3 regions of the Nocardiopsis mwathae genome follow, and region 1 is predicted to be linked to each of the others. Evidence: riboswitches for the same ligand, from Rfam matches in the RefSeq annotation. Region 1 holds a riboswitch; each other region holds the start of a gene.
What was found. A riboswitch is a leader RNA that binds a small molecule or an ion and turns the genes downstream of it on or off. The one in region 1 is predicted to bind thiamine pyrophosphate.
Positions count from the first base shown of each region.

Region 1 (7,882 bases):
TCCTGGGCGAGGGAGGGGTGCATGACCTTGAGAGCCACGCGCCGGTCCAGGCGCTGGTCATGTGCGATGTAGACGGTGGCCATGCCACCGCCCGCGATACGCGACTCGACGAAGTAGCGACGGTCGAGTGTCGCGCCTACAAGCGGGTCCGCAGTCGTCATGTCCACGAAGGTGAGTTTACGGGTGATCCGGGCGGGGCAGGCGACGCTTGTGAAGAGCGTCGTGACATCGTAATAGCCCATGGGGGCGGGAATCGGGGCCAATGCGACACCACGATCCGGCCCGCCCGGGGGCGGCCACGGGGCGGACCGGAACGGGAGATGCGGACGTAGGCGCCGGTGAGGCCCCGGTCAGTCCACGGCGGGCGAGGAGGCCTGGGCGTAGCGGCGCACCGGTATCCGCCCGGCCAGCCGGGCGCCGCGCCCGGCGGTGATCGCGTCGCGCATCGCCGCCGCCATCCGCACCGGGTCCTGGGCCCGGGTGACGGCGGTGGCGAGCATGACGGCGTCGCACCCCAGTTCCATGGCGAGCGCCGCCTCGCTGGCGGTGCCGATACCGGCGTCGATCACCACCGGAACCTCGGCCTGCTCCACGATGAGCTCGATGTTGTGCGGGTTGCGGATGCCCAGCCCCGACCCGATCGGCGCGCCCAGCGGCATCACGGCGGCGCACCCCAGCCCTTCGAGCCGCCGCGCGAGCACCGGATCGTCGTTGGTGTAGGGGAGGACCACGAACCCCTCGTCGACCAGCCGCTCGGCCGCGTCCAGCAGCTCCACCGGGTCGGGTAGCAGGGTGCGCTCGTCGGCCACGACCTCCAGCTTGATCCAGTCCGTCTCCAGCGCCTCGCGGGCCAGCCGGGCCGTGCGCACCGCGTCCATGGCGGTGAAACAGCCTGCGGTGTTGGGCAGCGGCCGGATGCCGTTGCGCCGCAGCACGTCCCACACCGAGCCCTCGGCGCCGGGGGAGACCCTGCGCATCGCGACCGTCGTCATCTCCGTCCCGGAGGCGATGAGCGCCTCCTCCAGGACCTTCAGCGACGGCGCCCCGCCGGTGCCGGTGATGAGGCGGGAGGCGAACTCCTCACCGGCGATGACCAGGGGGTCGCCGGCCGGGGAGCGCACGCCGCCGGGGGTGCCCGGGCCGGTGGTGCCGGTGGGGCTTGTGGCGCCGGTGGTTTCCGCGGTCATCGCTCAGCCTCCCTGCACAGCCGTGAGTACGTCCACGCGGTCGTTCTCGCTCACGACGGTCGTCGCCCAGGTCGCCTTGGGAACGACCTCGTCGTTGACCGCCACGGCGATTCCCTCGCGCGCCTCGGTCAGGGTGCGGACGGCGTCGGCGACCGTACTGCGCGGAGCCAGGTCGCGGGGCTCGCCGTTGATGATCACCTTCACGGTTGAACTCCCTATCGCAAAGATTTCGACGTCTGCGGGCGGATGCCCGGGACCACGCGCTCAGGACAGCCGCGTCGCGGCGAAGCGGCGGGCGTAGTCCGGCAGCTCACCGGTGGCCAGGGCCTCCGCCATGGCGTCGCCGGTGGCGGGGGCGAGCAGTACACCGTGCCGGTGGTGCCCGGCGGCCAGGTGCAGCCCGGGCAGGCGGGTCGGGCCGAGCAGCGGCTCGTTGTCGGGGGAGGCCGGGCGCAGCCCGACGCAGGTCTCGGCGATCTCCAGCTCGCTGATGCCCGGCACCAGCTCGTGGCCGTCGCGCAGCAGCTCCCACACCCCGCCCGCGGTGAGCCGGGTGTCGTCGCCCATCTCCTCCTGTGTGGCACCCAGCACGATCTCCCCGCCCGCGCGCGGCACCAGGTAAACGGGCGACCCCTTGACCAGGCCCCGCACGGTGCGGGTGACGATGGGCGGCTCGCCCCGGGGCATCCGCAGCCGCAGCAGCTGGCCCTTGACCGGGCGCACGGGCGGGACCACGCCCTCGGGCAGGCCGCCGATTCCGGGTGTGCGTGTCCCGGCGGCCAGCACCACCTGGTCGGCGGCGAGCTCGCCGCCCGAGCGCAGCCGGACGCCGCGGGCGCGGTCGGCGGACACCACAACGTCGGTGACCCGGTCGTCGACCATGCGGACGCCGCGCCGCTCGGAGGCCGTGCGCAGCGCCGCCAGCAGCGCGCGGGGGTCGACGGAGCGGTCGTCGGGCGCGTGGATACCGCCGCGCACCGCGGGCGCGAGCATCGGTTCCAGCCGGCGGCACTCGCGAGCGGTCAGCCGCTCGGCCTTCAGCCCCAGCCGGGTCTGCAGTTCGCCGAGTTCGGTCAGCTTGGACAGGTCGTCGGTGTCGAACGCGATCTGCAGGGTGCCCGCCGACCGGTAGCCCGTCGGCACCCCGCTCTCGTCCTCCAGCTCGGCGACGAAGCCCGGGTAGCGGTCGCGGGACAGGGCGCCGAACCGCATCAGCGGCTCCTCGCCGAACATGGCCTCGGTGGCCGGGGTCAGCATGCCCGCGGCGACACCGGAGGCGGCGCACGGGCAGTGCCGCCCCACCACGGTCGTCAGCAGGCCGCGCCGGGCCGCGCGCCACGCGGTGACCAGTCCGATCAGGCCGTCACCCACGACGAGGACGTCGGAGGCGGGCAGGGGGTCGTCGGGCACGGTCATGCCATCCACTCCCTTCGCCGGTATGACCCGGATCAGGTTCATGCGGTCGGAGGCTCACAGCCTCCCTCTCAGCCGGGTCCCACCCGGCTCCCGCGGGGATCTTCACGTCTTTCCCGCCCATCTTAGGGCGTCGTGCGCGGACCGGCCGAGGGGTGGGCGTCCGCTGCGGGTACGCCAGGAGCGATCAGCGCCGACGGCCGGGTTTGCGTGCGGCGAAACTGTGGGAGATTGGCTGCGTGACACAGAACGACCACGACATCGAAGCCCTCGTCGGCGAATGGATGACCCTGAAGGAAGCCGCGCAGGCGCTGGGCGTCAGCCCGAACCGCGTCAAGCAGTTCATCGGCGACCACAAGCTGCTGGGCATCCGCAAGGGCGGGGAGGTCTCGATCCCCGCCGCGTTCATCGCAGGCGGTGACATCGTCAAGGGCCTGCCCGGGACACTCACCCTGCTCGCCGACGCCGGTTTCACCGACGACGAGGCGCTGCACTGGATGTTCACCCCGGATGACACGCTCCCCGGGGCGCCCATCGAGGCCCTGGCCGCCAACCGCGGCACCGAGGTGCGCCGCCGCGCCCAGGCGATGGCCCTCTAGCCGGGCGGCCCCCGGGGCGGTGATCCCCGGCCCGACCTTCCGGTGCGACAACCGCAGTCCCGCGCGATCGACCCCGGGCGCGGCCGGAACGCCCGGCCGCGCCCATCGGCACGGCCGCGCGGTTCCCCCGCCCCGCCGCCCGGCCGCCCCGTGGGGCGCACTACCCTGACCGGGTGAGTGAGAGCCTGCGCGAACGACTGTCCACGGCCCGCCTGTACCTGTGCACCGACGCCCGCACCGAGCAGGGCGACCTCGCCGCGTTCCTCGACGCGGCGCTGTCCGGAGGCGTCGACATCGTCCAGCTGCGCGACAAGGAGCTGGCGGTCCGCGACGAACTGGCCGCACTGGAGGTGATGCGCGAGGCCTGCGAGCGCCACGGCGCGCTGCTGGCCGTCAACGACCGCGCCGACATCGCCCACGCCGCCCGCGCCGACGTCCTGCACCTGGGCCAAAGCGACCTGCCGGTGCCCCATGCCCGCGCGATCCTCGGCGACGGCCCGCTGATCGGCCGATCCAACAACGACGCCCGGACGGCCGCCGCCTCTGCCGCCGAGGAGGGCGTCGACTACTTCTGCGTCGGCCCCACCTGGGCGACCCCCACCAAGCCCGGCCGCCCGGCCGCCGGACTGCCCCTGGTCACCGAAGCCGCCGCTCTGCGCACCGAGCGCCCCTGGTTCGCCATCGGCGGCATCGACCTCGACAACCTCGACCAGGTCCTCGCGGCGGGCGCCACCCGCGTCGTCGTCGTCCGCGCCATCACAGGGGCCCCCGACCCGCACGCCGCGGCAGCGGAGCTCAAGCGGAGGCTGGCCGTAACGGCGTGAGCTGGCGGTACGTCCGGGATCACCCGCTGAGGACCTCGACGTCGTACTTCTGGATTTCGGTATGACGGCTACGAGTGGGAGTGCTTCTGCCTGAGCTCGGGCGATCAGTGCGCGATCGCACGGGTCCGAGTGATATCGAGGCGACGCGCCGACACGCATGGCGTGGTCGATACTCATCGGAAGTTCGATGAATCCGCGGTACCGCAGGGCGGCGTCGAGATCTTCGGGGACCACGAGCTTCCCCAGCGCCGACTTGATGGAGATTTCCCATGCTGTCACGGCGCTGACGTACACCTCCTCGGTGCTGAGAACCCGTTCGCATGCCACAGCTGGGAGCTTTGGGCTGTCCTCCGGCCACCAGGCAGGATGTGCGTGTCGAGCAGAAGCCTGACGGCCGCTCCCCGCGAAAAGCGGCGAGGGTTTCCTCGTCCGGTTCATCGAAGTCTCCGGCGATGGTGATCTTGCCTGCCCGGAGTCCGGGTGCGGGGCGCCGTACCGATCGTGTCAAGGGGACGACTTCGGCGACCGGAGCTCCGTGACTGCGAAGGAACGAATTCTCGATCTCCCTCCATGGCGCGCAGCGGATCTGAGAGACGCACATCGTCATCGGTGTCCGTGTCGTATTCGCGTGCGGGTTCCATCGTGCCTTCCTGGAAGGCTCGGCTTCTTCCCGACGTCGTCGTAGGGTGGTCGAAAGGCGACCGGTTCCGTCGAAGCGGCAACGCGATCGAGCGCCGTCCAGGGGCTGCACTCAGGTGTAGACGTGGCTGAGCGCGCTCGGGTGGGTGCGGAGGAAGCGTTCGAGGGTCTGGGCGGGGTGGCCGGTCAGGCGGACCACGGCCGGGGAGACGACGTCCATCTCGCCGCTGGCGATCGCGGCATACGAGCTGGCCCACCCCTCGATCTGCCACTCCGGGGCGCCGGTGGGGCGGCGCGAGGCCAGGGCCTCCTCCCAGGTCTCGGGGACGTAGCGGATGGTCTTGCCGGTCAGCGCCGACAGCCGCTCCACGGTCTCGCCCATCGTCATCGCCTCGGGGCCGGTGACGTCGTAGGTCGCGCCGTCGTGCTCCGCCCCCTCGGTGAGGACGGCGACGGCCGCGTCGGCGACGTCGTCGCGGGAGACCCAGGCGACCCGGCCCTGCCCGGCCGGCCCGCGGATCACCCCTGCGTCATCGGCCCAGTACGGCAGCAGGTCCAGGTAGAAGCCGGGCCGCAGGAAGGTGTGCGCCACGCCCGTGGAGCGGATATGCGCCTCGGTGTAGAAGTGGTCGCGGGCGTAGCTGAACGTCGCGGCCGGAGCCGCCGACAGGAACGACAGGTAGACGATGCGCTTCACCCCCGCCGCGACGGCGGCGTCCACCGCGCTGATGTGCCGGTCCACCCGGTCGGCGGACTCCGTGGCCGAGACCAGGAACAGCGTGTCGGCCCCCTTGGCCGCGCGCTCGAAGGCGGTCGTGTCCTCGTAGGACGCCATCGCGGCGCTGGCACCGGGGAACTCCGGTGCCCGGTTGAGGTCGCGGACGATGAGCCGCTGGGCGATGCCGCGCCGGGCCAGTCGCGCGGCGACGCGGCCGCCGATTCCCCCGGTCGCACCGGTGATGCCGATGGTGTGCGTTATTGCCTGATCGTCACCCATGGCTCCCTATTCTCACCTGATGCCCCTTCCGGCGCGGGTAACGGCGCGCCGGACTCGACCGTGCGAGGGGCGGCGTCCGCGGATGAGGTGCCGTCCTCACCTCACCCGCGGACACCGCCCGCCGGGCCCTCCCGGGCCGCGGTCCGGGTCCGTCTCCGACTCAAACAGGCCGAGCGTCCCGCGTCGATCCGCCAGGGGGAGGAACCGGTCTCCTCCTCTGGTGGGGAGGCACGCCCCGCACGGTGCGTACGTGTAGCCGTCCGGTGACGGCCCGCGCACGGGCGCGGCGCCCCCGGCGGGCGGGGCGGGGCCCGTGGGTCAGTGCTTGCGCGCCGTGGCGGCCACGATCAGGTCGGCCAGGGCGGAGCGGGCCTCGTCGGCGATCAGCGGGCTCTCCAGCGCGCGGGTGGCCTGCGCGACGTAGCCGTCGATGCGCCGCTCGCACGCTTCCAGCGCGCCGCAGCCGGTGGCCAGGGCGCGCATCCGATCCACGGTCTCCGGCGTGAGGTCCGGGTCGCCCAGGTGGCGGCGGAACTCGGCGGCGTCGTCCGCCGCGGCGCGCTCCAGCGTCTCGGCGACCAGCAGGGTGCGCTTGCCCTCTCTGAGGTCGTCGCCCGCGGGCTTGCCGGTCTCCTCCGGGTCGCCGAAGACGCCCAGGAGGTCGTCGCGGAGCTGGAAGGCGACGCCCAGCGCGGTCCCGTAGGCGCTGTAGACGCCGGCGAGCTCCGGGTAGCGGCCGGCCAGGGCGGCACCGATGTGCAACGGGCGCTCGATGGTGTACTTGGCCGCTTTGTAGTGCATGACGCGCAGCGACGCCTCGACACTCTCCGAACCGCGCACCTGCTCCAGCATGTCGAGGTACTGCCCGGCCATCACCTCGGTGCGCATCGCGTCGAACGGCTCCCGGCCCGCCCGCAGCGCCTCCAGGGGAAGCCCGCTGCCCTGGTACATCTCGTCGCTCCAGGCCAGGCACAGGTCGCCGATGAGGATCGCGGAGCCCTGCCCGAACCCGGCGGCCGAGCCGCTCCAGCCCGAGCGGCCGTGCAGCTCCTCCAGGCGCTTGTGCGTGGCCGGCAGACCGCGGCGGGTGTCGCTGTTGTCGATGACGTCGTCGTGGATGAGGGCACACGCCTGGAGGAACTCCAGTGAGGCCGCGGCCGGGTAGATCTCCGGGATGTCGCCGCCCCCGGCGCCGCGCCACCCCCAGTAGCAGAAGGCCGGACGCAGCCGCTTGCCGCCCGCCAGCATGGCCTCCAGCGCCTCCATCACGGGCTTGAGCTCCGGGCCGATCTCCAGCAGCTGGGCGCGGCGGCGCTCGGTGAATTCGGCGATCTCGGAATCCACGGCCGCACGCACGAAATCGACGGGAGATGATGGTGTGGAGGTCATGAGGGCAGGTTATCCGCTGTTCGCGGCGGTCCCTCCACCGGCCGGGGCGCGGGTGCCGCCCGTCCCGGCCCATTCCCGACCGGGCGAGTGGCCTATGGTGGATCACATGCTTGGCACAGTGACACGCTCCGGTGCGGCGCCGCGCCCTGCCCCGCGGCCGCGCCACATCCGCGACCTGCTCAACGCCGGCGAACCGACCTTCTCGTTCGAGTTCTTTCCCCCCAAGACCCCCGAGGGCCAGCGGAAACTCTGGCGGGTCATCCGCGAGATCGAGGCACTGGCCCCCTCGTTCGTATCCGTGACCTACGGCGCCGGCGGCGGCACCCGGGACCGCACGGTCGAGATCACCGAACGCATGGCGACCGACACCACACTCCTCCCGGTCGCGCACATGACCGCCGTCGACCACTCGGTGCGCGAACTGCGCCACCTCATCGGCCGGTTCGCCGACGCCGGCGTGAGCAACATGCTCGCACTGCGCGGGGACCCGCCCGGCGACCCGCTGGGAGAGTGGGTCAGGCACCCCGAGGGGCTGAACTACGCCGACGAGCTGGTCCGGCTGCTCAAGGAGACCGGCGACTTCTGCGTGGGCGTGGCGGCGTTCCCCTACAAGCACCCGCGCTCGCCCGACATCGAGTCCGACGTGAAGTACTTCGTCCGCAAGTGCCGGGCGGGCGCCGACTACGCGATCACCCAGATGTTCTTCGAGGCGGACGACTACCTGCGGCTGCGCGACCGGGTCGCGGCCAAGGGCTGCGAGGTGCCGATCATCCCGGAGATCATGCCGGTGGTGAAGCTCGCCACGATCGAGCGCTCCGAGCAGCTGTCGGGCGC
Region 1 is NZ_JACHDS010000001.1:2,963,479-2,971,360, reverse strand. Features, by position in the region: gene pknB (Stk1 family PASTA domain-containing Ser/Thr kinase) at 1-167, opposite strand, end outside; gene HNR23_RS12855 (thiazole synthase) at 351-1,187, opposite strand; gene thiS (sulfur carrier protein ThiS) at 1,191-1,391, opposite strand; gene thiO (glycine oxidase ThiO) at 1,452-2,603, opposite strand; TPP riboswitch at 2,596-2,707, opposite strand; gene HNR23_RS12840 (helix-turn-helix domain-containing protein) at 2,840-3,199, shown strand; gene thiE (thiamine phosphate synthase) at 3,373-4,023, shown strand; gene HNR23_RS12830 (NAD(P)H-binding protein) at 4,775-5,659, opposite strand; gene HNR23_RS12825 (polyprenyl synthetase family protein) at 5,978-7,048, opposite strand; gene metF (methylenetetrahydrofolate reductase [NAD(P)H]) at 7,155-7,882, shown strand, end outside.

Region 2 (7,882 bases), 2.0 Mb from region 1:
CGGGCCGACGGCCGCGTCCGGCCGCGGCGGCGCCGGGCGGGCCGACCCGTTCGGGTGGCTGGACGGTGCCGCGCGGGCACGGGCGGAGGCGGGGTTGACCCGCAGGACGCGGCCCCGGGTGCCCGACGAGGACCTGCTCGACATGGCGGGCAACGACTACCTCGGGCTGACCCGGCACCCCGAGGTCACCGGGGCGGCGGCCGACGCCGCCCGGCGGTGGGGGGCGGGCTCCACCGGGTCGCGGCTGGTCACCGGGGACACCGCGCTGCACGGGGAGCTGGAGGCCGAGCTCGCCGCGTTCTACGGCACCGAGGCGGCGCTCGTCTTCTCCTCCGGTTACGCGGCCAACCTCGGCATGGTCACCGCGCTGGCCGGTGCCGGCGCACACCTGGTCTGCGACCGGTACAACCACGCGTCGCTGATCGACGCCACCCGGCTGGCCAAGGCCGCGGGTGCCCGGGTGTCGCTGTTCGACCACGCCGATGCGGGAGCCGCGCTGGCGGCGCTGGGGGCCCACCCCGCCGAGCGGCGCCTGGTGGTCAGCGACACGGTCTTCTCCGTGGACGGCGACCTCACCGACCTGCCCGCCCTCGCCCGGGTCTGCGCCGAAGAGGGGGCGGCGCTGCTCCTGGACGACGCGCACGGTCTGGGCGTGGTCGGCGACGGCGGGCGCGGTGCGCTCGGCGCGGCGCGCATCCCCGCGGCCGAGCGGGGCGGCATCGTCGTGACGGCGACGCTGTCGAAGGCGCTGGGGGCCCAGGGCGGTGCCGTGCTCGGCCCGCAGCGGGTGATCCGGCACCTGGTGGAGACCGCCCGCACGTTCATCTTCGACACCGGGCTGGCCCCGGCCGCGGTGGCCGGGGCGCTGGCGGCACTGCGGGTGCTGCGGGCCGAGCCCGAGCGGGCCGCACGGCTGCGGGAGACGGCCCGGCGGCTCGCGGCGGGCCTGGGGGAACTGGGGCTCGACGTCCACGCTCCGGACGCGGCGGTGGTATCCGTCGGCGCGCCCTCCCCCGACGCGGCGGTGGCGTGGGCGCGGCGGTGCCGCGAGGCCGGGGTCCGCGTCGGGTGCTTCCGACCGCCGTCCGTCCCCGACGGTCGGTCGCGGCTGCGGCTGACCGCCCGCGCCGACCTGGACGAGGTCGAGGTCAAGCGGGTCCTGGACGTCGTGGGGAGCACTCGGCCGACCTGACCCGCCGCCCTGTCCCCCCGGACCTGGCCACCCGGTTCGGTGCGCCCCGGACCTCCTGGGGCGCGGGCCGTGGAGGTCATGCGCGCCCCCGCCGGATCACCGGCGGCTGCGGGTAACCTGCCTCCAGGGTCGCGCCGCCTCCCGGCCCGAGAACGGGGGCGGCGCAGAACGAGAGGCAGAACGCGACAGTGCGCATACCAGAACTCACGCGGCGGACCTGGGTCCTGGGCTCCCTCGCCGTCTCCCTCGTGTTCGTGCTGGTCATCGTCGCCGCCGTCCCGGCCACCCGCGACGGCGCCCTGGGGCTGTGGTGCGACCTCACCGGCCGCGGCTGCCCCGACCGGCCCGTCCCGCCCGAGGAGGACGACCCCGAGGTCCCCGACTGGCGCGTGGAGATGGCCCCCGTCGAGGCGGCCACGTGGGGCCACTACGTGGCGCTGGGCGACTCCTACTCCTCCGGGGACGGCGCCGGCGACTACCTGCCCGGTACCGCGCGCTCCGGCGGGTGCTGGCGCTCGGCCAACGCCTACCCCCAGCGGCTCACCAACGCCTACGACTTCGCCGGCGAGCTCGGCTTCGTGGCGTGCAGCTCGCAGAAGGGCACGGCGATGCTGGAGGAGATCGGCTCGACCGGCTCCCAGCTCGACCAGGTCACCCCGCACACGTCCCTGATCACCCTCGGCATCGGCGGAAACGACCTGGGCTTCACGCCGGTCCTGCGGACCTGCATGGTGCGGCTGCCGCTGGTGGAGGCCGACGCCTGCACCGGTCAGGAGGAGGACATCGAGAAGCGGATGGAGCGCTTCGAGTCGACCTTCGACGACCTGCTGGCGGAGCTGCGCGACCGCGCGCCCGACGCCCGCGTCGTCGTGCTCGGCTATCCGCGGCTGTTCGCCGAGAAGCCCGAGGGCATGTACTACACGCTGACGGTCGGCGACCAGAAGTGGCTGAACTCCACCATCAAGCGCTTCAACCTGCGGCTGGAGAACGCGGTCAACCGCGCCGATGCCGAGATCTACGACGAGGGCCAGGTCGGCAGCGTGGAGTTCGTCGACCTCTACACCGTGTTCCGGGGCCACGAGGTGGACGCCGACGAACCGTGGCTCAACGGGGTGCTCCTGCGCGACCTGAGCGATGGCATCAGGGTGGATCGCAGCACTTTCCACCCCAACGCGGCCGGACAGGCGGCGTTCAGCGACCGCGTGGCCCAGCGGGTCACCTCCGGCCCGGGGCGCCCGCTGTTCGTGACGCGGGAGACCGTCGAGAACGTCACCCCCGACGTGCTGGCCGCCGAGGTCGAGTAGGGCATACACAGCGGTGGCCGCCCCGCCCCGGAAACGGGGGCGGCGCGGCCACCGGGCGGTCTCGGTGGTCCCGGCGCGGCGGGACGGCGGACCAGGGCCTACCCCTTCTCCGCACGCAGTTCGGCCAGGACCTCGCTGAACCGGTCGAGCGCCCAGTTCAGGTCCTCCTCGGTGACGACCAGTGCCGGGGAGAGCCGCACCGTCGAGCCGTGGGTGTCCTTGACCAGAACGCCCTTGGCGGCGAGCCGCTCGCACAGCTCGCGGCCGCTGGCCAGCGAGTCGTCGACGTCGATCCCGGCCCACAGCCCGATGCTGCGCGCCGCGACCGCGCCGTTGCCGACGAACTCCTTGATCCGCGCCCGCAGCAGCTCGCCGAGGCGCTGGGCGTTGTCCAGGTAGGGGCCCTCGCGCAGCATCCGCACCACGGTGCGGCCCATCGCGGCGGCCATGGGGTTGCCGCCGAAGGTGCTGCCGTGCTGGCCCGGCTTGATCACGCCGAGGACGTCCTCGTCGGCGACCATGGCCGAGACGGGAAGGATGCCGCCGCCCAGGGCCTTGCCGAACAGGTAGGCATCGGGGACCACCCCGGTGTGCTCGCAGGCCGTGACCGTGCCGGTGCGGCCGAGGCCCGACTGCACCTCGTCGGCGATGAACAGCACCCGGTTCTCGTCGCAGATCTCCCGGATGCGGGGCAGGTAGTCCGGGGGCGGCACGATGACGCCGGCCTCGCCCTGCACGGGCTCGACGAGGACGGCGGCCGTGGTCCCGTCGACGGCCGCCGCGATCGCGTCGGCGTCGCCGTAGGGGACCACGCGGAAGCCGGGGGTGTAGGGGCCGAATCCGCCGTAGGCGTCGGGGTCCTCGGAGAAGGAGATGACGGTCGTGGTGCGGCCGTGGAAGTTGCCGCCCGCGACGATGATGGTGGCCTGGCCGTCGGGCACGCCCTTGACGTCGTAGGCCCACCGGCGGGCGACCTTGACGGCGGTCTCCACCGCCTCGGCCCCGGTGTTCATGGGCAGTACCTTCTCCTTGCCGACCAGGTCGGCGAGCGCGGTGACCCAGGGGCCGAACTGGTCGTGGTAGAAGGCGCGGCTGGTGAGCGTCACCCGGTCGAGCTGGTGGTGTGCGGCCGCCAGCAGGTCGGGGTTGCTGTGTCCGAAGTTGGTCGCCGAATAGCCGGCGAGGCAGTCGAGGTAGCGGCGCCCCTCGACGTCGGTGACCCAGGCTCCCTCGCCTTCGGAGATGACGACGGGCAGGGGGTTGTAGTTGTGTGCCGAGTGGGTCTCGGCCAGTCCGATGTGGTCGCTGCTCGAAATGACGGGCCCGGTGTGGTTCCCACCGGAGGTGTCGCGGCCCAGACTGCGGGTGTCGCTCATCCAGGATTTCCCTTCGATCGCCGTTGATCGGAACAGCAGTGATCGTTATTCGATTTTCAGATACCCGTTCGGTTAACGCACAAAGCCCCGGTTGACGCGGCCTCCAGCAGGAGAACAGATGGTGCCCCCGTTGCACAAGGGGCGGATTTTCCGGTTGCCCACCACTCCCATCCGGGAAACCGCGCAGCGTGGATACATCCCGTCATCACTCACCACCCCCGCTTCCGCGGCTCCACGCCGCAGGGTCCGTCGGTCGGGACCGCCCCGTCGCCCCCGGGGTCCCGACGCGTCGACGCGTCTGTACCCATACGATGCCGGTGCACACGGCCCGCTGTCCCCGGCACCGGTCCGAAACCCATGGGCGCAGGAGGCGGGCGCACGGCGCCCGAACCCCCGCCGCATCCGCCCTAGACTGGGGGCGCGCCGCCCGCGAGGCGGCCGCCCGACCCTTTTATCTTTCCTCCCGGCCTCTTCAGACGAAACGCGAGACATGGCGAAGTCAGTCGGCACTCACCTCTTCAACGCGTTCCGCGGCTCCCTCATCGGGACCGCGGAGGTGGTCCCCGGCGTCAGCGGCGGAACCGTCGCCCTGATCGTCGGCATCTACGAAACGCTCATCACCTCGGCGGGCCACGTGGTGAGCGGGGTCCGGCTTGCCGTCAGCGACCTGCCGCGCGGTCGCGGCCTGGGGCGCGCCGCCGAGGAGTTCCGCAAGGCCGACTGGGCGGCCATCATCGCGGTGCTGGTCGGCATGGTGATCGCCGCGCTGCTCGCGGCCAAGTTCCTCGCCCCCCTGGTCGAGCGCGAGCAGCAGCGCGCCTATGCGCTCTTCTTCGGCCTCGTGCTGGCCTCCCTGTGGGTGCCCTACAGCGGGTCCGGACGCACCTGGAAGGCCGGGCACTACCTGCTGGCGCTCGTGGTGGCCGCGGGGGCGTTCCTGCTCACCGGCCTGCCCCCGGCCCACGTCGAACCCGACTTCCTGATCGTCGCGGGCGCCGCCGCCGTCGCCATCTGCGCGCTGGTGCTCCCCGGCGTCTCGGGCTCGTTCATCCTGCTGACCTTCGGCCTGTACACGGTCACCATGGACGCGCTCAACACCCGCGACCTCGGATACATCTCGACGTTCGCGCTGGGCGCGTTCTTCGGCCTGGCGTTCTTCGTCAAGCTGCTGCAGTGGCTGTTGGAGAACTACCACCACATCACCCTGGTCGTGTTGACCGGCCTGATGGCCGGTTCGCTGCGCGCGCTGTGGCCGTGGCAGGACGGCGACCGCACGCTTCAGGCGCCGCAGGGCGACGTTCCGGTCACCGTCGCGCTCGCCGTCGTCGGCTTCGCCGTCGTCGTCACGGTGCTGCTGGTCGAACGCCGTGCCCGCGCCCGCCGGGAGGCCGACGGCCCCGGCGGCGGCCCGGCGCCCCAGGGCCGCCACCGCGCCCCCGACCAGGTCGACTCCGCGGGCCGCGGCTGAGACCCGTCCATCCCACGGTTCCCCACAACTCCACACCACGTCCATGACGGCGCGGGGTGCCGGGACCGGCCCATCCACCGGTCACGGCTGAGAGCACACCCGTCGAACCTGATCTAGCTCGTACTAGCGAAGGAACGCCCGTGAGCGGCTACAACATCCTGTCCATCGCCGGCAGCGACCCCAGCGGCGGCGCCGGAATCCAGGCCGACCTGAAGACCTTCTCGGCCCTCGGCGGCTACGGCATGACGGTCGTGACCGCCCTGACCGCCCAGTCGACGAGGGGCGTCACCGGCGTGCATCCGGTCCCCGCCGCGTTCGTCGCGGACCAGCTCGACACCCTCCTCACCGACGCCCGGGTGGACGCGGTCAAGATCGGGATGCTGGCCGACACCGGCGTCATCGCCGCCGTCGCCGCCGCCATCGACCGCTACGCCCTGGGCAACGTGGTGCTCGACCCGGTCATGGTCGCCAAGAGCGGCGACCGGCTGCTGGCCGCCGACGCGGTGGCCGCGGTCCGCACCGAGCTGATGCCGCGCGCCGACCTGGTCACACCGAACCTGCCGGAGGCCGCCGAGCTGCTGGCCGAGGACGAGGCGGCCGACCTGGAGGCGATGGCCGCCCAGGCCGACCGGCTGCTGCGGCTCGGCGCCCGGCACGTCCTGCTGAAGGGGGGCCACCTGGGCGGCTCCGCGAGCGAGCGGTGCACCGACCTGCTGGCGGCGCCCGGGCGGGAGCCGCGGACCTTCACCGCCGAGCGCGTCCCCACCTCCAACACCCACGGCACGGGGTGCACCCTCTCCTCCGCCATCGCCGCTCTCCTGCCCCAGCGCGACGGGGTCGCCGCGGCGGTCCGCGACGCCAAGGCCTACCTCACCGCGGCCCTGCGCCACGCCGACGTTCTCGACGCCGGAACGGGAAAGGGCCCGGTCCACCACTTCCACGCTTGGTGGGGCCCCGCATCCGACCGTCCGCTCCCCCGTTGATCTCGGGAGAACGGTCGGGACCACCGCGGAGATTCGAATCGTTCTCCCGAGAGGCGTACTCCCGATGTCCGGGAAAAGGCCCCGCCGCGCGGGGTGCGGGGCGGGGCCGGAAGGGTCGGCGGGCGGCTACTGGCGCACGTCCGGAATCTTGATGTCCGGATTCTTCCAGTCGGGGTTGCCGAAATACTTCTGCGTCTCCTGGACGATGACCGGGGAGAGCAGTAGCAGGCCGATGAGGTTGGGCAGTGCCATCAGGCCGTTGGCGATGTCGCTGGCCAGCCAGATGATGTCCAGGGACGCCACGGCGCCGACGTAGATCATCGCGACGAACACCACGCGGTAGAACGGCACACCCTTGTGGCCGACGAGGAAGTCGATGCAGCGCTCGCCGTAGTAGGACCACCCCAGGATGGTGGTGAAGGCGAACACCGCGACGGCGATGGCCACGATGTAGCCGCCCAGCGGGCCCAGCCCCGGGGAGATGGCCGCGAGACCGTCCTGGAGGGCGGCCGAGGTCATCGCGGCGCCGTCGCCGCGGCCGTCCTCCTGCCAGACACCGGTGACGATGATGGCCAGGCAGGTCATGGTGACGACGATGAGGGTGTCGATGAAGGTCTGGGTCATCGACACCATCGCCTGGCGCACCGGCTGGTCGGTCTTGGCCGCGGCCGCCGCGATGGCGCCGGTGCCCAGGCCCGACTCGTTGGAGAAGATGCCGCGCGCCACGCCCGCCTGGATCACCACGAAGATGGAGGCGGCGCCACCGCCCGCTGCGGCCTGGCCGGTGAAGGCGTCGGTCATGACCAGGGCCAGGGCGGCGGGGATGTCGCCGGCGTGCGCGATGAGCACCAGCAGCGTGACGCCGATGTAGAGCAGGATCATGATCGGCACGACGCCGGCGGCGACCCGGCCGATGCTCTTGATGCCGCCGATGATGACGGTGCCCGCGATGATCACCATCGCGATGCCGGCCACCCAGGTCGGGACGCCCCACACCGCGTTGAGCTGCTGGGAGACGGTGTTGGCCTGGGTACCGTTGCCGATACCGAAGGCCGCGATGGCGCCGAACACGGCGAACAGGACGCCCAGCGTCAGCCCCAGCCCGCCGGGCAGGCCGTGGCGGAGGTAGAACATGGGGCCGCCGCTCTGCTTGCCCACGCTGTCCTCGCGCCGGTACTTGACGCCGAGCAGCGCCTCGCTGTACTTGGTGGCCATGCCGACGAGGCCGGTCATCCACATCCAGAACAGCGCGCCCGGACCGCCCATGCCGATCGCCAGTGCGGCACCGGCGATGTTGCCGACGCCGACGGTGGCGGCGAGCGCGGTGCTCAGGGCCTGGTAGTGGGAGATGTCGCCCTGGACGCCCTCGGCCTCCTTGCGGCGGATCAGCGCCAGCCAGAGGGCGTGGAAGAGCTTGTGGAACTGCAGCAGCCGTAGCCGGACCGTCAGGAACAACCCGGTGAGCAGCAGCAGCGGAATGAGGACGTACTCACTCCAGATGATGCCGGAGAGGGTGTCCAGCATGTCCGCGAGTTGATCCATGGACGAACTCCCTATGT
Region 2 is NZ_JACHDS010000001.1:985,530-993,411, reverse strand. Features, by position in the region: gene HNR23_RS03885 (8-amino-7-oxononanoate synthase) at 1-1,192, shown strand, start outside; gene HNR23_RS03880 (GDSL-type esterase/lipase family protein) at 1,381-2,496, shown strand; gene rocD (ornithine--oxo-acid transaminase) at 2,595-3,872, opposite strand; gene HNR23_RS03870 (DUF368 domain-containing protein) at 4,363-5,340, shown strand; TPP riboswitch at 5,383-5,492, shown strand; gene thiD (bifunctional hydroxymethylpyrimidine kinase/phosphomethylpyrimidine kinase) at 5,481-6,323, shown strand; gene HNR23_RS03860 (alanine/glycine:cation symporter family protein) at 6,450-7,865, opposite strand.
Region 2: linked by a shared signal. The riboswitch ahead of thiD (bifunctional hydroxymethylpyrimidine kinase/phosphomethylpyrimidine kinase) and the one ahead of thiO (glycine oxidase ThiO) in region 1 are both predicted to bind thiamine pyrophosphate.

Region 3 (7,882 bases), 2.4 Mb from region 1:
GTCGTCGATCGCCTGGGCGAGCCCGGCCACGAAGCGGGTGAGCGCGCGGCCGCGCAGGGGACCGTGGTTGCTGACCGTGGCGTCGAGCGTGGGGCCGGGGACGTACTCGGTGACGACCCACGGCAGGCGGGCCGTGGTGTCGGCGTCGATGACCTCGGCGACGTTGCGGCTGTGCACGAGGCGCATCGTGTTGACCTCGCGGTCCAGCCGGGCGCGCGCGATGTGGTCGCCCGCCACCTCCGGGCGGAGCACCTTGATCGCGACCAGCCGATCCGTGCGCGGGTCTTCGGCCTGGTACACAACGCCCATTCCGCCCTGCCCGATACGGCGGCGGATGAGGTACGGGCCGATACGCTCCGGCAGCTCCTCGCCCTCGGGGAAACCTGCCGTCATTGCCATAGCGATTTCATCCCCTCAATGCCCGCATATCACCACGTCCAGCCTAGCTGGCGGGAGACATCCGGGACTCGCGACGGCCCCGCGGCCCCTGAGGGCAGCCGTCACCTTCTCGTGAACATCGAAGCCGAACCCACTCGTCCGGTGCCCGCCGGGGCGAGTGCCGCCGTGGCACGGGCGTATGGTGTCGACACCATCCGGATCTCCCGAACGACAGGGGTAGAGAACGACCCCTGACACCATGCGGCGCATGGCACTCTCGGGTGACCCCACGAGTATGACGGAAAAAGTCGGTCCCCGGTTCCGGGAAACCACCCTCGAATGATGGTTCTCCACCGCACTCGGGACACGGATCGGGCACTGGGACGGCGGGCGGGGGCCGACCGCGACGGTGGCGGCGCGGCCCCGCCTATGAGGGGAAAACCCCCGGCGGATCGGGGCCCGGGACGGGCTACCGCCCGGAGAACCGCGCCTTGCCCGGGCCCTCCTCCACGAAGCTGCGCATGCCGGTCTTCTGGTCCTCGGTGGCGAACAGTGCGGAGAACTGCAGCCGCTCGATCTCCAGGCCGGTGTCGAGGTCGGCCTCCAGACCGCTGTCGATCGCCTGCTTGGCCGCGCGCAGCGCGACCGCCGGACCGTCGGCATAGCGCGCCGCCATCGCGACCGCCGCCGAGTACACCTCGGCGGCCGGGACCACCTCGTCGACCAGGCCGATCCGGTGCGCCTCGTCGGCCGCGACCATGCGGCCGGTGAAGATGAGGTCCTTGGCCCGGGCCGGGCCGATCAGGCGGGGCAGCCGCTGCGTGCCCCCGGCGCCGGGGATGACACCGAGCCGGATCTCGGGCTGGCCGAGCTTGGCGTCCTCGGCCGCCACGCGGAAGTCGGCGCACAGCGCGAGCTCGCAGCCGCCGCCCAGGGCGTAGCCGGTGATGGCGGCGATGACCGGCTTGGGGATGCGCGCGACCGCGGTGAAGGAGTCCTGCAGGGTGCGCGAGTGCGCGGACATGTCGGCGTAGGTCATGTCCGCCATCTCCTTGATGTCGGCCCCGGCGGCGAAGACCCTCTCCCCGCCGTAGACCACGACCGCGCGCACCGCGTCATCGGCCCCGACCTGCGCGGCGGCGGCCCCGATCTCCCGCTGTACCTGCGCGTTCAGCGCGTTCAACTTGGGCCGGTCCAACCGGATCACGGCAACGGCGGGGTTGGCCGGGTCGGCCTCGACACGAACGAACTCTCCCACGGTCGGCACCTTTCACGGGTTCGTCTCCAGCACTGAGGGCTGGCTCACCTCTACCTACCACGGACACCCCGCGCGGCCCCCACCCAGGGTCCGGGGGCCGTCGCACGGCACGACCGCCCCGGCGAGGTGCCTCCTCGCCGGGGCGGCCCGCACGACTCGGCTCATCCGCCTCTTCGCACCGGCGGGGACAGCGGGTAAAGGACGCACGGATCTCTTGGTCGGTCACGGGGTTCATGAATCCGGACGCCAACAGGACACATGTCGGGATGTCCTCTGCATTTTTCGGCCACCGGCCTGCCCTCGGCATCACCCCGTCGACCGCCGGTAGTGGTAGCGATGCGACTCCACGAAGCCATACGCTTCATAGAGCTTCCGAGCGGCGGTGTTCTCCTCTTCGACCTGCAACCACGCCGACCGGGCTCCATGACCCCGCCCCCACGTGAGCAAGGACCGCAGGATCGCGGTCGCCACGCCACCGCGCCGGTACTCCGGGCGGGTTCCCATGCAGAAGACGCCGAGCCATTCGCGGTCGACGACCCCGGCCCCGACCCCCGCCACCTCATCCTCGTCGTCCTCGTCCAGGACCCGCGCGAAAACCGTATGCGCGGGGATACGATCCATGACCAGCTCCCCGGCGGCATCTCTCCGCCCGTCGACCGACTGCAGGGTCCGGGTCCACGCCTCGTCCCGCGCTCCGAGGCGGACCTGCCGTTCCGCACCGCCGACACCCCTGCCACGACGCCGCCCGGTCTCCTCGGTCAGCGGCGCCCGCATGACCAGCGTCGGGGACAGGCGCTCGAACCCGCGCGCGGCCAAGTGATCGTCCAGGGCGAGATGTCGGTGCGCCGGGGAAACCTGGATCAACACCGGCAGGTTCCGCCGCCCGTAGAACTTCTGGACCGCAGACAGCCCATCGAGCGCACCGCACCGGGGCGGAAGCGCCCTGTTCGATCTGCTGCGCGCCACACCGGGTGTCGAGCGCAGAACCCACCCTTGCGCCTCCTTCACCACCGTCGCCGGCCACGCCCGCAGCGCCTGCTGCTCGATCACCATGTCATCCGCACTGTCCATCGGAACAGAATGGCAGCAGGGTGGTCAGCGGCGTTGAAGAGCCCTTCCCCCTTCGTCTCTCCTTGAGACGGCCGTTCGGCTTCGGGGGCGTGGGCCGGCCTCTCACATGAAGAGGGGCTTCCAGGTGCCCAGCGCGAGGGAGAGGGTGTGGGCCGCCAGTAGGACGGCCACGGTACCGATGAGGAGGCAGGTGTCGGAGCGGTGCCAGGGGCTTTCGCGGGCGTGGGTGCGGGGGCCTGTGCCGAAGGCTCGGGCGTCCATGGCGGTGGCCAGCAGGGTTCCGGTACGGATCGAGCGGACCAGCAGGGCGAAGGCCTTGCCCGCGAAGATCGCGGCGGCGGTGAACGGGTTGCGACCCGCTTCCAGGCCGCGGGCTCGGCGGGCCAGGGTGAGGGTGCGCCACTCGGCGGCCAGGAGCGGGATCAGCCGCAGCGCGGCCAGTACCCCCATCACCGGGCGCTCCGGCAGCTTCAGCCGCTGCACCAGCGCGTCCGTCAGCTCGGTGGGGTCGCTGGTGGCCGCCACCAGCACGCCCGGCAGCGCGATGGCCAGCAGACGCACGGCCAGCCCGAACGCGGTCAGCGGGCCGCTCTCCCCGAAGATCAGGTTGACCACACCGACCGACAGCGCCGCCAGCAGGAGCGGGCCGCCGAGGGTGAGGGCCGTGCGGCGGTCGATCCCCGCGAAGGGCAGGACCAGCGCGACCGCGGCCAACACGACGCCCGGGGTCACCGGGTCGACCGTCGGGATCAGCGCGGCCGTCACCAGCAGCGCCGCCACCACCTTGGCGGCGGGGTTGGCGCGCCGGAGCCAGGCCGTGATGGCGGGGTGAGCCTCGGTTTCGGGGATGGGATGGGCGCCGGGTGTGCCGGACGGGTGACGCTCCGACTGTGCGCGGGGCGGCCGGTGGGTGGTCATCGGGTGGCCTCCCCCTCGATCGTCGAGGCCGGGGTGACGCGGCGGTCGCCGACGCGGAGCTCGACGTCGGTGAAGCGGTCGAGCAGCAGGGTGTCGTGGGTCGCCATGACGATCGCCCTCCCCTCGCTGCGGAGGTCAGCGAGGAGACTCACCAGTTCGGACCAGGTGCGTGTGTCCTGGCCGAACGTCGGCTCGTCCAGCAGCAGCACGTCGGGCGCGTGCGCGGGGCCGGAGCTCAGGGCCGTCGCGACCGAGAGGCGGCGCTTCTCACCGCCGGACAGTGTGGCGGGGTGCACATCGGCCAGGCCGGTGAGGCGCAGCCGCTCCAGCAGCTCCTCCACCCACGCCGCCGTCTCACGCTCCCCCAGACCGGTGCGTGTCGGCGCGAAGGCGAGCTCATCGCGGACGCTCCCGGTGACGAACTGGTCCTCGGCATGCTGGAAGACCGTGCCCAGGTGTCGGGCCAGGCGCCGGGCCGGCCACCGGACCAGCGGGCGCCGGTCGACGTCGGCCAGGGCGCCGCGCGGCTCCACCGTCCCGCCGTGCGGGGCGGTGAGCCCGGCCAGCAGCATCAGCAGCGTGGACTTGCCGGAGCCGTTGACGCCCGTGAGGGCGGTGGCCGCCCCGGCCCGGACCGCCGTGTCCACCCCGTCGAGGACCGTGGCCGGTGCCCCGGTGCGCGGGCCGATGGGGTCGGGCTCGCGGGCGACGACGCCGACCGCTTCGATGAGGGGGGACGTGGGAGGGCACCGCGGTGGCCCTGCGGCCGCGCTGCCCGAAGGCCGGGGGGCGTGGCCGGGGACCCAGACGCCCCGCTCGGCGAGGTCGGCGCCGTGCGCGGCGAAGACGGCATCCGGGGCGCCGTCCGCGATGACGCCGCCGCCCGGCTCCAGCACGACCACGCGGTCCACCAGCCCGATGACGTCGGCCACCCGGTGTTCGACCAGGACCAGCGTCGCCTCGCTCGTGGCCACCAGGTCGGCCACCACGTCACGGACCAGGCGCGCACCGACCGGGTCGAGGTTGGCGGTCGGCTCGTCGAGGAGCAGCAGACGGGGGTCCATCGCCAGCGCTCCGGCGATCACCAGCCGCTGCTTCTCGCCGCCCGACAGCGCGGCCGTCGACCGCGCGATGCCGTACGGGAAGCCCACCCCGTCGAGCGCGGCGTGCACGCGCGGCCAGATGTCGGCGCGGGGCAGGGCCCGGTTCTCCAGGCCGAACGCGACGTCGTCGCCGCTGCGCGCCATCACCAGCTGCGTCTCCGGGTCCTGGCTGACCAGGCCGATGTCGCCGCGGCGGCGGTCGGCCGGCTCGCCGTCGACCAGCAGCGCCCCCTCCTGCTCACCGGTGATGGCGGCGTCGGGGCCGGTGAGGCCGGCAAGCGCGTGCAGCAGGGTGCTCTTGCCCGCGCCGGAGGCTCCGAGAAGCAGGACCCGCTCCCCCGGCTCGATCACCAGGTCGACGCCGCGCAGCGCCCACGCGTCGCGGGCGCCGTGCCGCCAGCCCCATCCGGACAACCGCACGCCGGCCCCGCCCCGGGCCGCGCCCCCGCTCATCCGCGCGCCGACGGGAAGGGCGTGAGCGCGCCCGCGCGGGCCAGGGCGGTCGTCAGCAGTCGGCCGCCGATCCCGGCGATGATCGCGGCGCTGAGCACGACGATCACCCCGTAGGCGGCCATGAACGCGGCCGGCCAGTCCGCGTAGTACAGGGTCAGGTCCATCGCGGTGGGCGCCAGCCCGGCGGCGGCCCCGGCGAGGATGGAGATCCCCATCCCCCAGAAGCGGTAGCGGCCGAGCGCGAAGACCACCTCGGGCAGCAGCCCCTGCAGCACGCCCGCGAGCACGACCAGCAGCCCCCAGTGGGTGCCGAGCAGCATCGAGACGGTCGCCGCCGCCGTCGAGGTGAGCACGCCGGCGCCGGGCTTGCGGATGATGAGCATCCCGAGCACCCCCGGCAGCAGCCACATCCCGTAGATCACCGCCTGGGCGGGCGGGAAGAAGAGGAACAGGGGCGAGGTGGCCTCCCACAGCATCCCCCAGAACCAGAAGATGACCCCGATGGCGACGCCGAGAACGGCGGCGACGACGATGTCGACGGTGCGCCAGCGGAACCGGCGGCCCGATGCGGTGGGTCGGGTGGGTTCGGTCGGCTGGGCGCCCGAGGTTTCTCCTGGCGCGGCGGAGGTTCCCACGTCGATCGGTGTCCCTTCGTGTCGGTGCACGAGAGGGCGCGAAGTGCCAAGAGGGCCGCGGCCGGGGCGCGCGTGGGCGCGCGGGCCGGATCCGCGGCCGACGGATCCTACGACTTCCTTCGCCGGCATGACCCGGATCAGGTGTGTAAGGGTCTGCGGGGCCGATCCCGCACTCTCAGCGCCGAAGCGCTCCCCTGTCGGTTCCCTGCCGTTCCGGCAGTTCACTCCATTATGGGTGATCCCGCAACACACCGGACATCACCGACCCTGCCGCCGGCCAGCAGCCCGTCCCTTCCGATGATCTCGGGGATATCGGGGTCTCCCCGGCGATCTTTCCCCCAGTATCTCCGAGATCATCGGAAGGGATAGGGCCGCGCTACCTCAGCACCATGCCGTCGTCCATGGCCTCCGGCGGCCGGGGGGCCACGACCAGCCCCATCTCGGCGGGATCGGCGAGCATGGCGTGGGCGGGCAGGACCCGGACCGTGTAGCCGCAGGTTCCCGACCGCACCAGGGGCACGGATCCCGCGTAGCGCACCAGCGGTCCCTCGACCTCCTCGGGATCGCCGACCGGCGCCAGGGTGGCGACGACCGGTTCGAGCAGCCGCTCGTCGTCGGCGACCCGGCCCACCGCGACCTCCACCTGGATGTCCTGCGGGGCCAGACCGGGCAGCACGAGCGTGGCGTGCACCTGCATCGCGCCGCCGACCTGGGGCGGGTCCTCCATGCCGACCACCTCGACGTGCTCGATGCGCACCCCCGGCCAGGCCTTGCGCACCCGCCGCTTCCAGTCGGCGAGCTCACGGGCGCCGGTCATGGCGGGGGCCGACGTGTCGGTGCCGTCGGCGGCCGCCTCGTCCGTGGGGGTTCCCACCAGCCGGCGTGAGGAGTCGGCGGCTCCCTGGTAGAGGAGGGTGACGTAGTCCTGGACCATCCGCGTGGCCAGCACCTTGGGGCCGAGCGACACCAGGGTGTGCTTGACCATCTCCAGCCAGCGGTTGGGCAGCCCCGCCTCGTCCCGGTCGTAGAACAGCGGGGCGACCTCGCCCTCGATGAGCTCGTACAGCGCCGACGCCTCCAGCTCGTCGCGCCGGTCGGGGTCGCTCACGCCATCGGCCGTCGGGATGGCCCAGCCGTTGGAGCCGTCGAACCACTCGGCCCACCAGCCGTCGCGGATGGACAGGTTGAGCCCGCCGTTGAGCGCGGCCTTCATGCCCGAGGTGCCGCACGCCTCCAGCGGGCGCAGCGGGTTGTTCAGCCACACGTCGCAGCCCTGCACCAGGGAGTGGCCCAGCGCCATGTCGTAGTCGGGCAGGAAGACGATGCGGTGCCGCACCCGCGGGTCGTCGGTGAACCGCACGATCTCCTGGATGAGGCGCTTGCCACCCTCGTCCGCGGGGTGGGCCTTGCCCGCGATGACGATCTGCACCGGGCGCCGCGGGTCGAGCAGCATCGACGTGAGTCGGTCGCGGTCGCGCAGCATCAGGGTGAGCCGCTTGTAGGACGGCACCCGCCGGGCGAAGCCGATGGTCAGGACGTCGGGGTCGAGCACGTCGTCGACCCACCCCAGCTCGGCCGAGCTGGCGCCGCGCTGCCGCCAGGAGGCGCGCAGTCGCCGCCGGGTATCGGCCACGAGGCGGGAGCGCAGCGTCCGCCGCATCTCCCACAGGTCCTCCTCGGCGGCGCCGGTGATCTTGCGCCACCCCTCGGTGTGGGTGAACTCGGCGGAGTCCTCCACCATGCGGCCGGCCATCCTCTGGGCCTCGTCGGCGACCCAGGTGCGGGCGTGCACGCCGTTGGTGATGGAGGAGATCGGGACCTCGGAGGTGTCGAAGCCCGGCCACAGGCCGCGGAACATGTCCCGGGCGACCTGTCCGTGCAGCCGGCTGACCCCGTTGACGCGCTGCGCCAGCCGCATACCCATCACGGCCATGTTGAACACGGCGGGGTCGCCGCCCGCGTAGTCCTCGGTGCCCAGCTCCATGACCCGGTCGCACGGCACGCCGGGCGCCGCGGACACGTCGGCGGCGAAGTGCCGCTCGACGAGCTCGCGGGGCAGCCGGTCG
Region 3 is NZ_JACHDS010000001.1:603,603-611,484, reverse strand. Features, by position in the region: gene HNR23_RS02335 (protein kinase domain-containing protein) at 1-399, opposite strand, end outside; gene HNR23_RS02330 (enoyl-CoA hydratase-related protein) at 848-1,636, opposite strand; gene HNR23_RS02325 (GNAT family N-acetyltransferase) at 1,943-2,707, opposite strand; gene HNR23_RS02320 (energy-coupling factor transporter transmembrane component T family protein) at 2,810-3,625, opposite strand; gene HNR23_RS02315 (ABC transporter ATP-binding protein) at 3,622-5,181, opposite strand; gene HNR23_RS02310 (ECF transporter S component) at 5,178-5,816, opposite strand; TPP riboswitch at 5,914-6,022, opposite strand; gene glgP (alpha-glucan family phosphorylase) at 6,193-7,882, opposite strand, start outside.
Region 3: linked by a shared signal. The riboswitch ahead of HNR23_RS02310 (ECF transporter S component) and the one ahead of thiO (glycine oxidase ThiO) in region 1 are both predicted to bind thiamine pyrophosphate.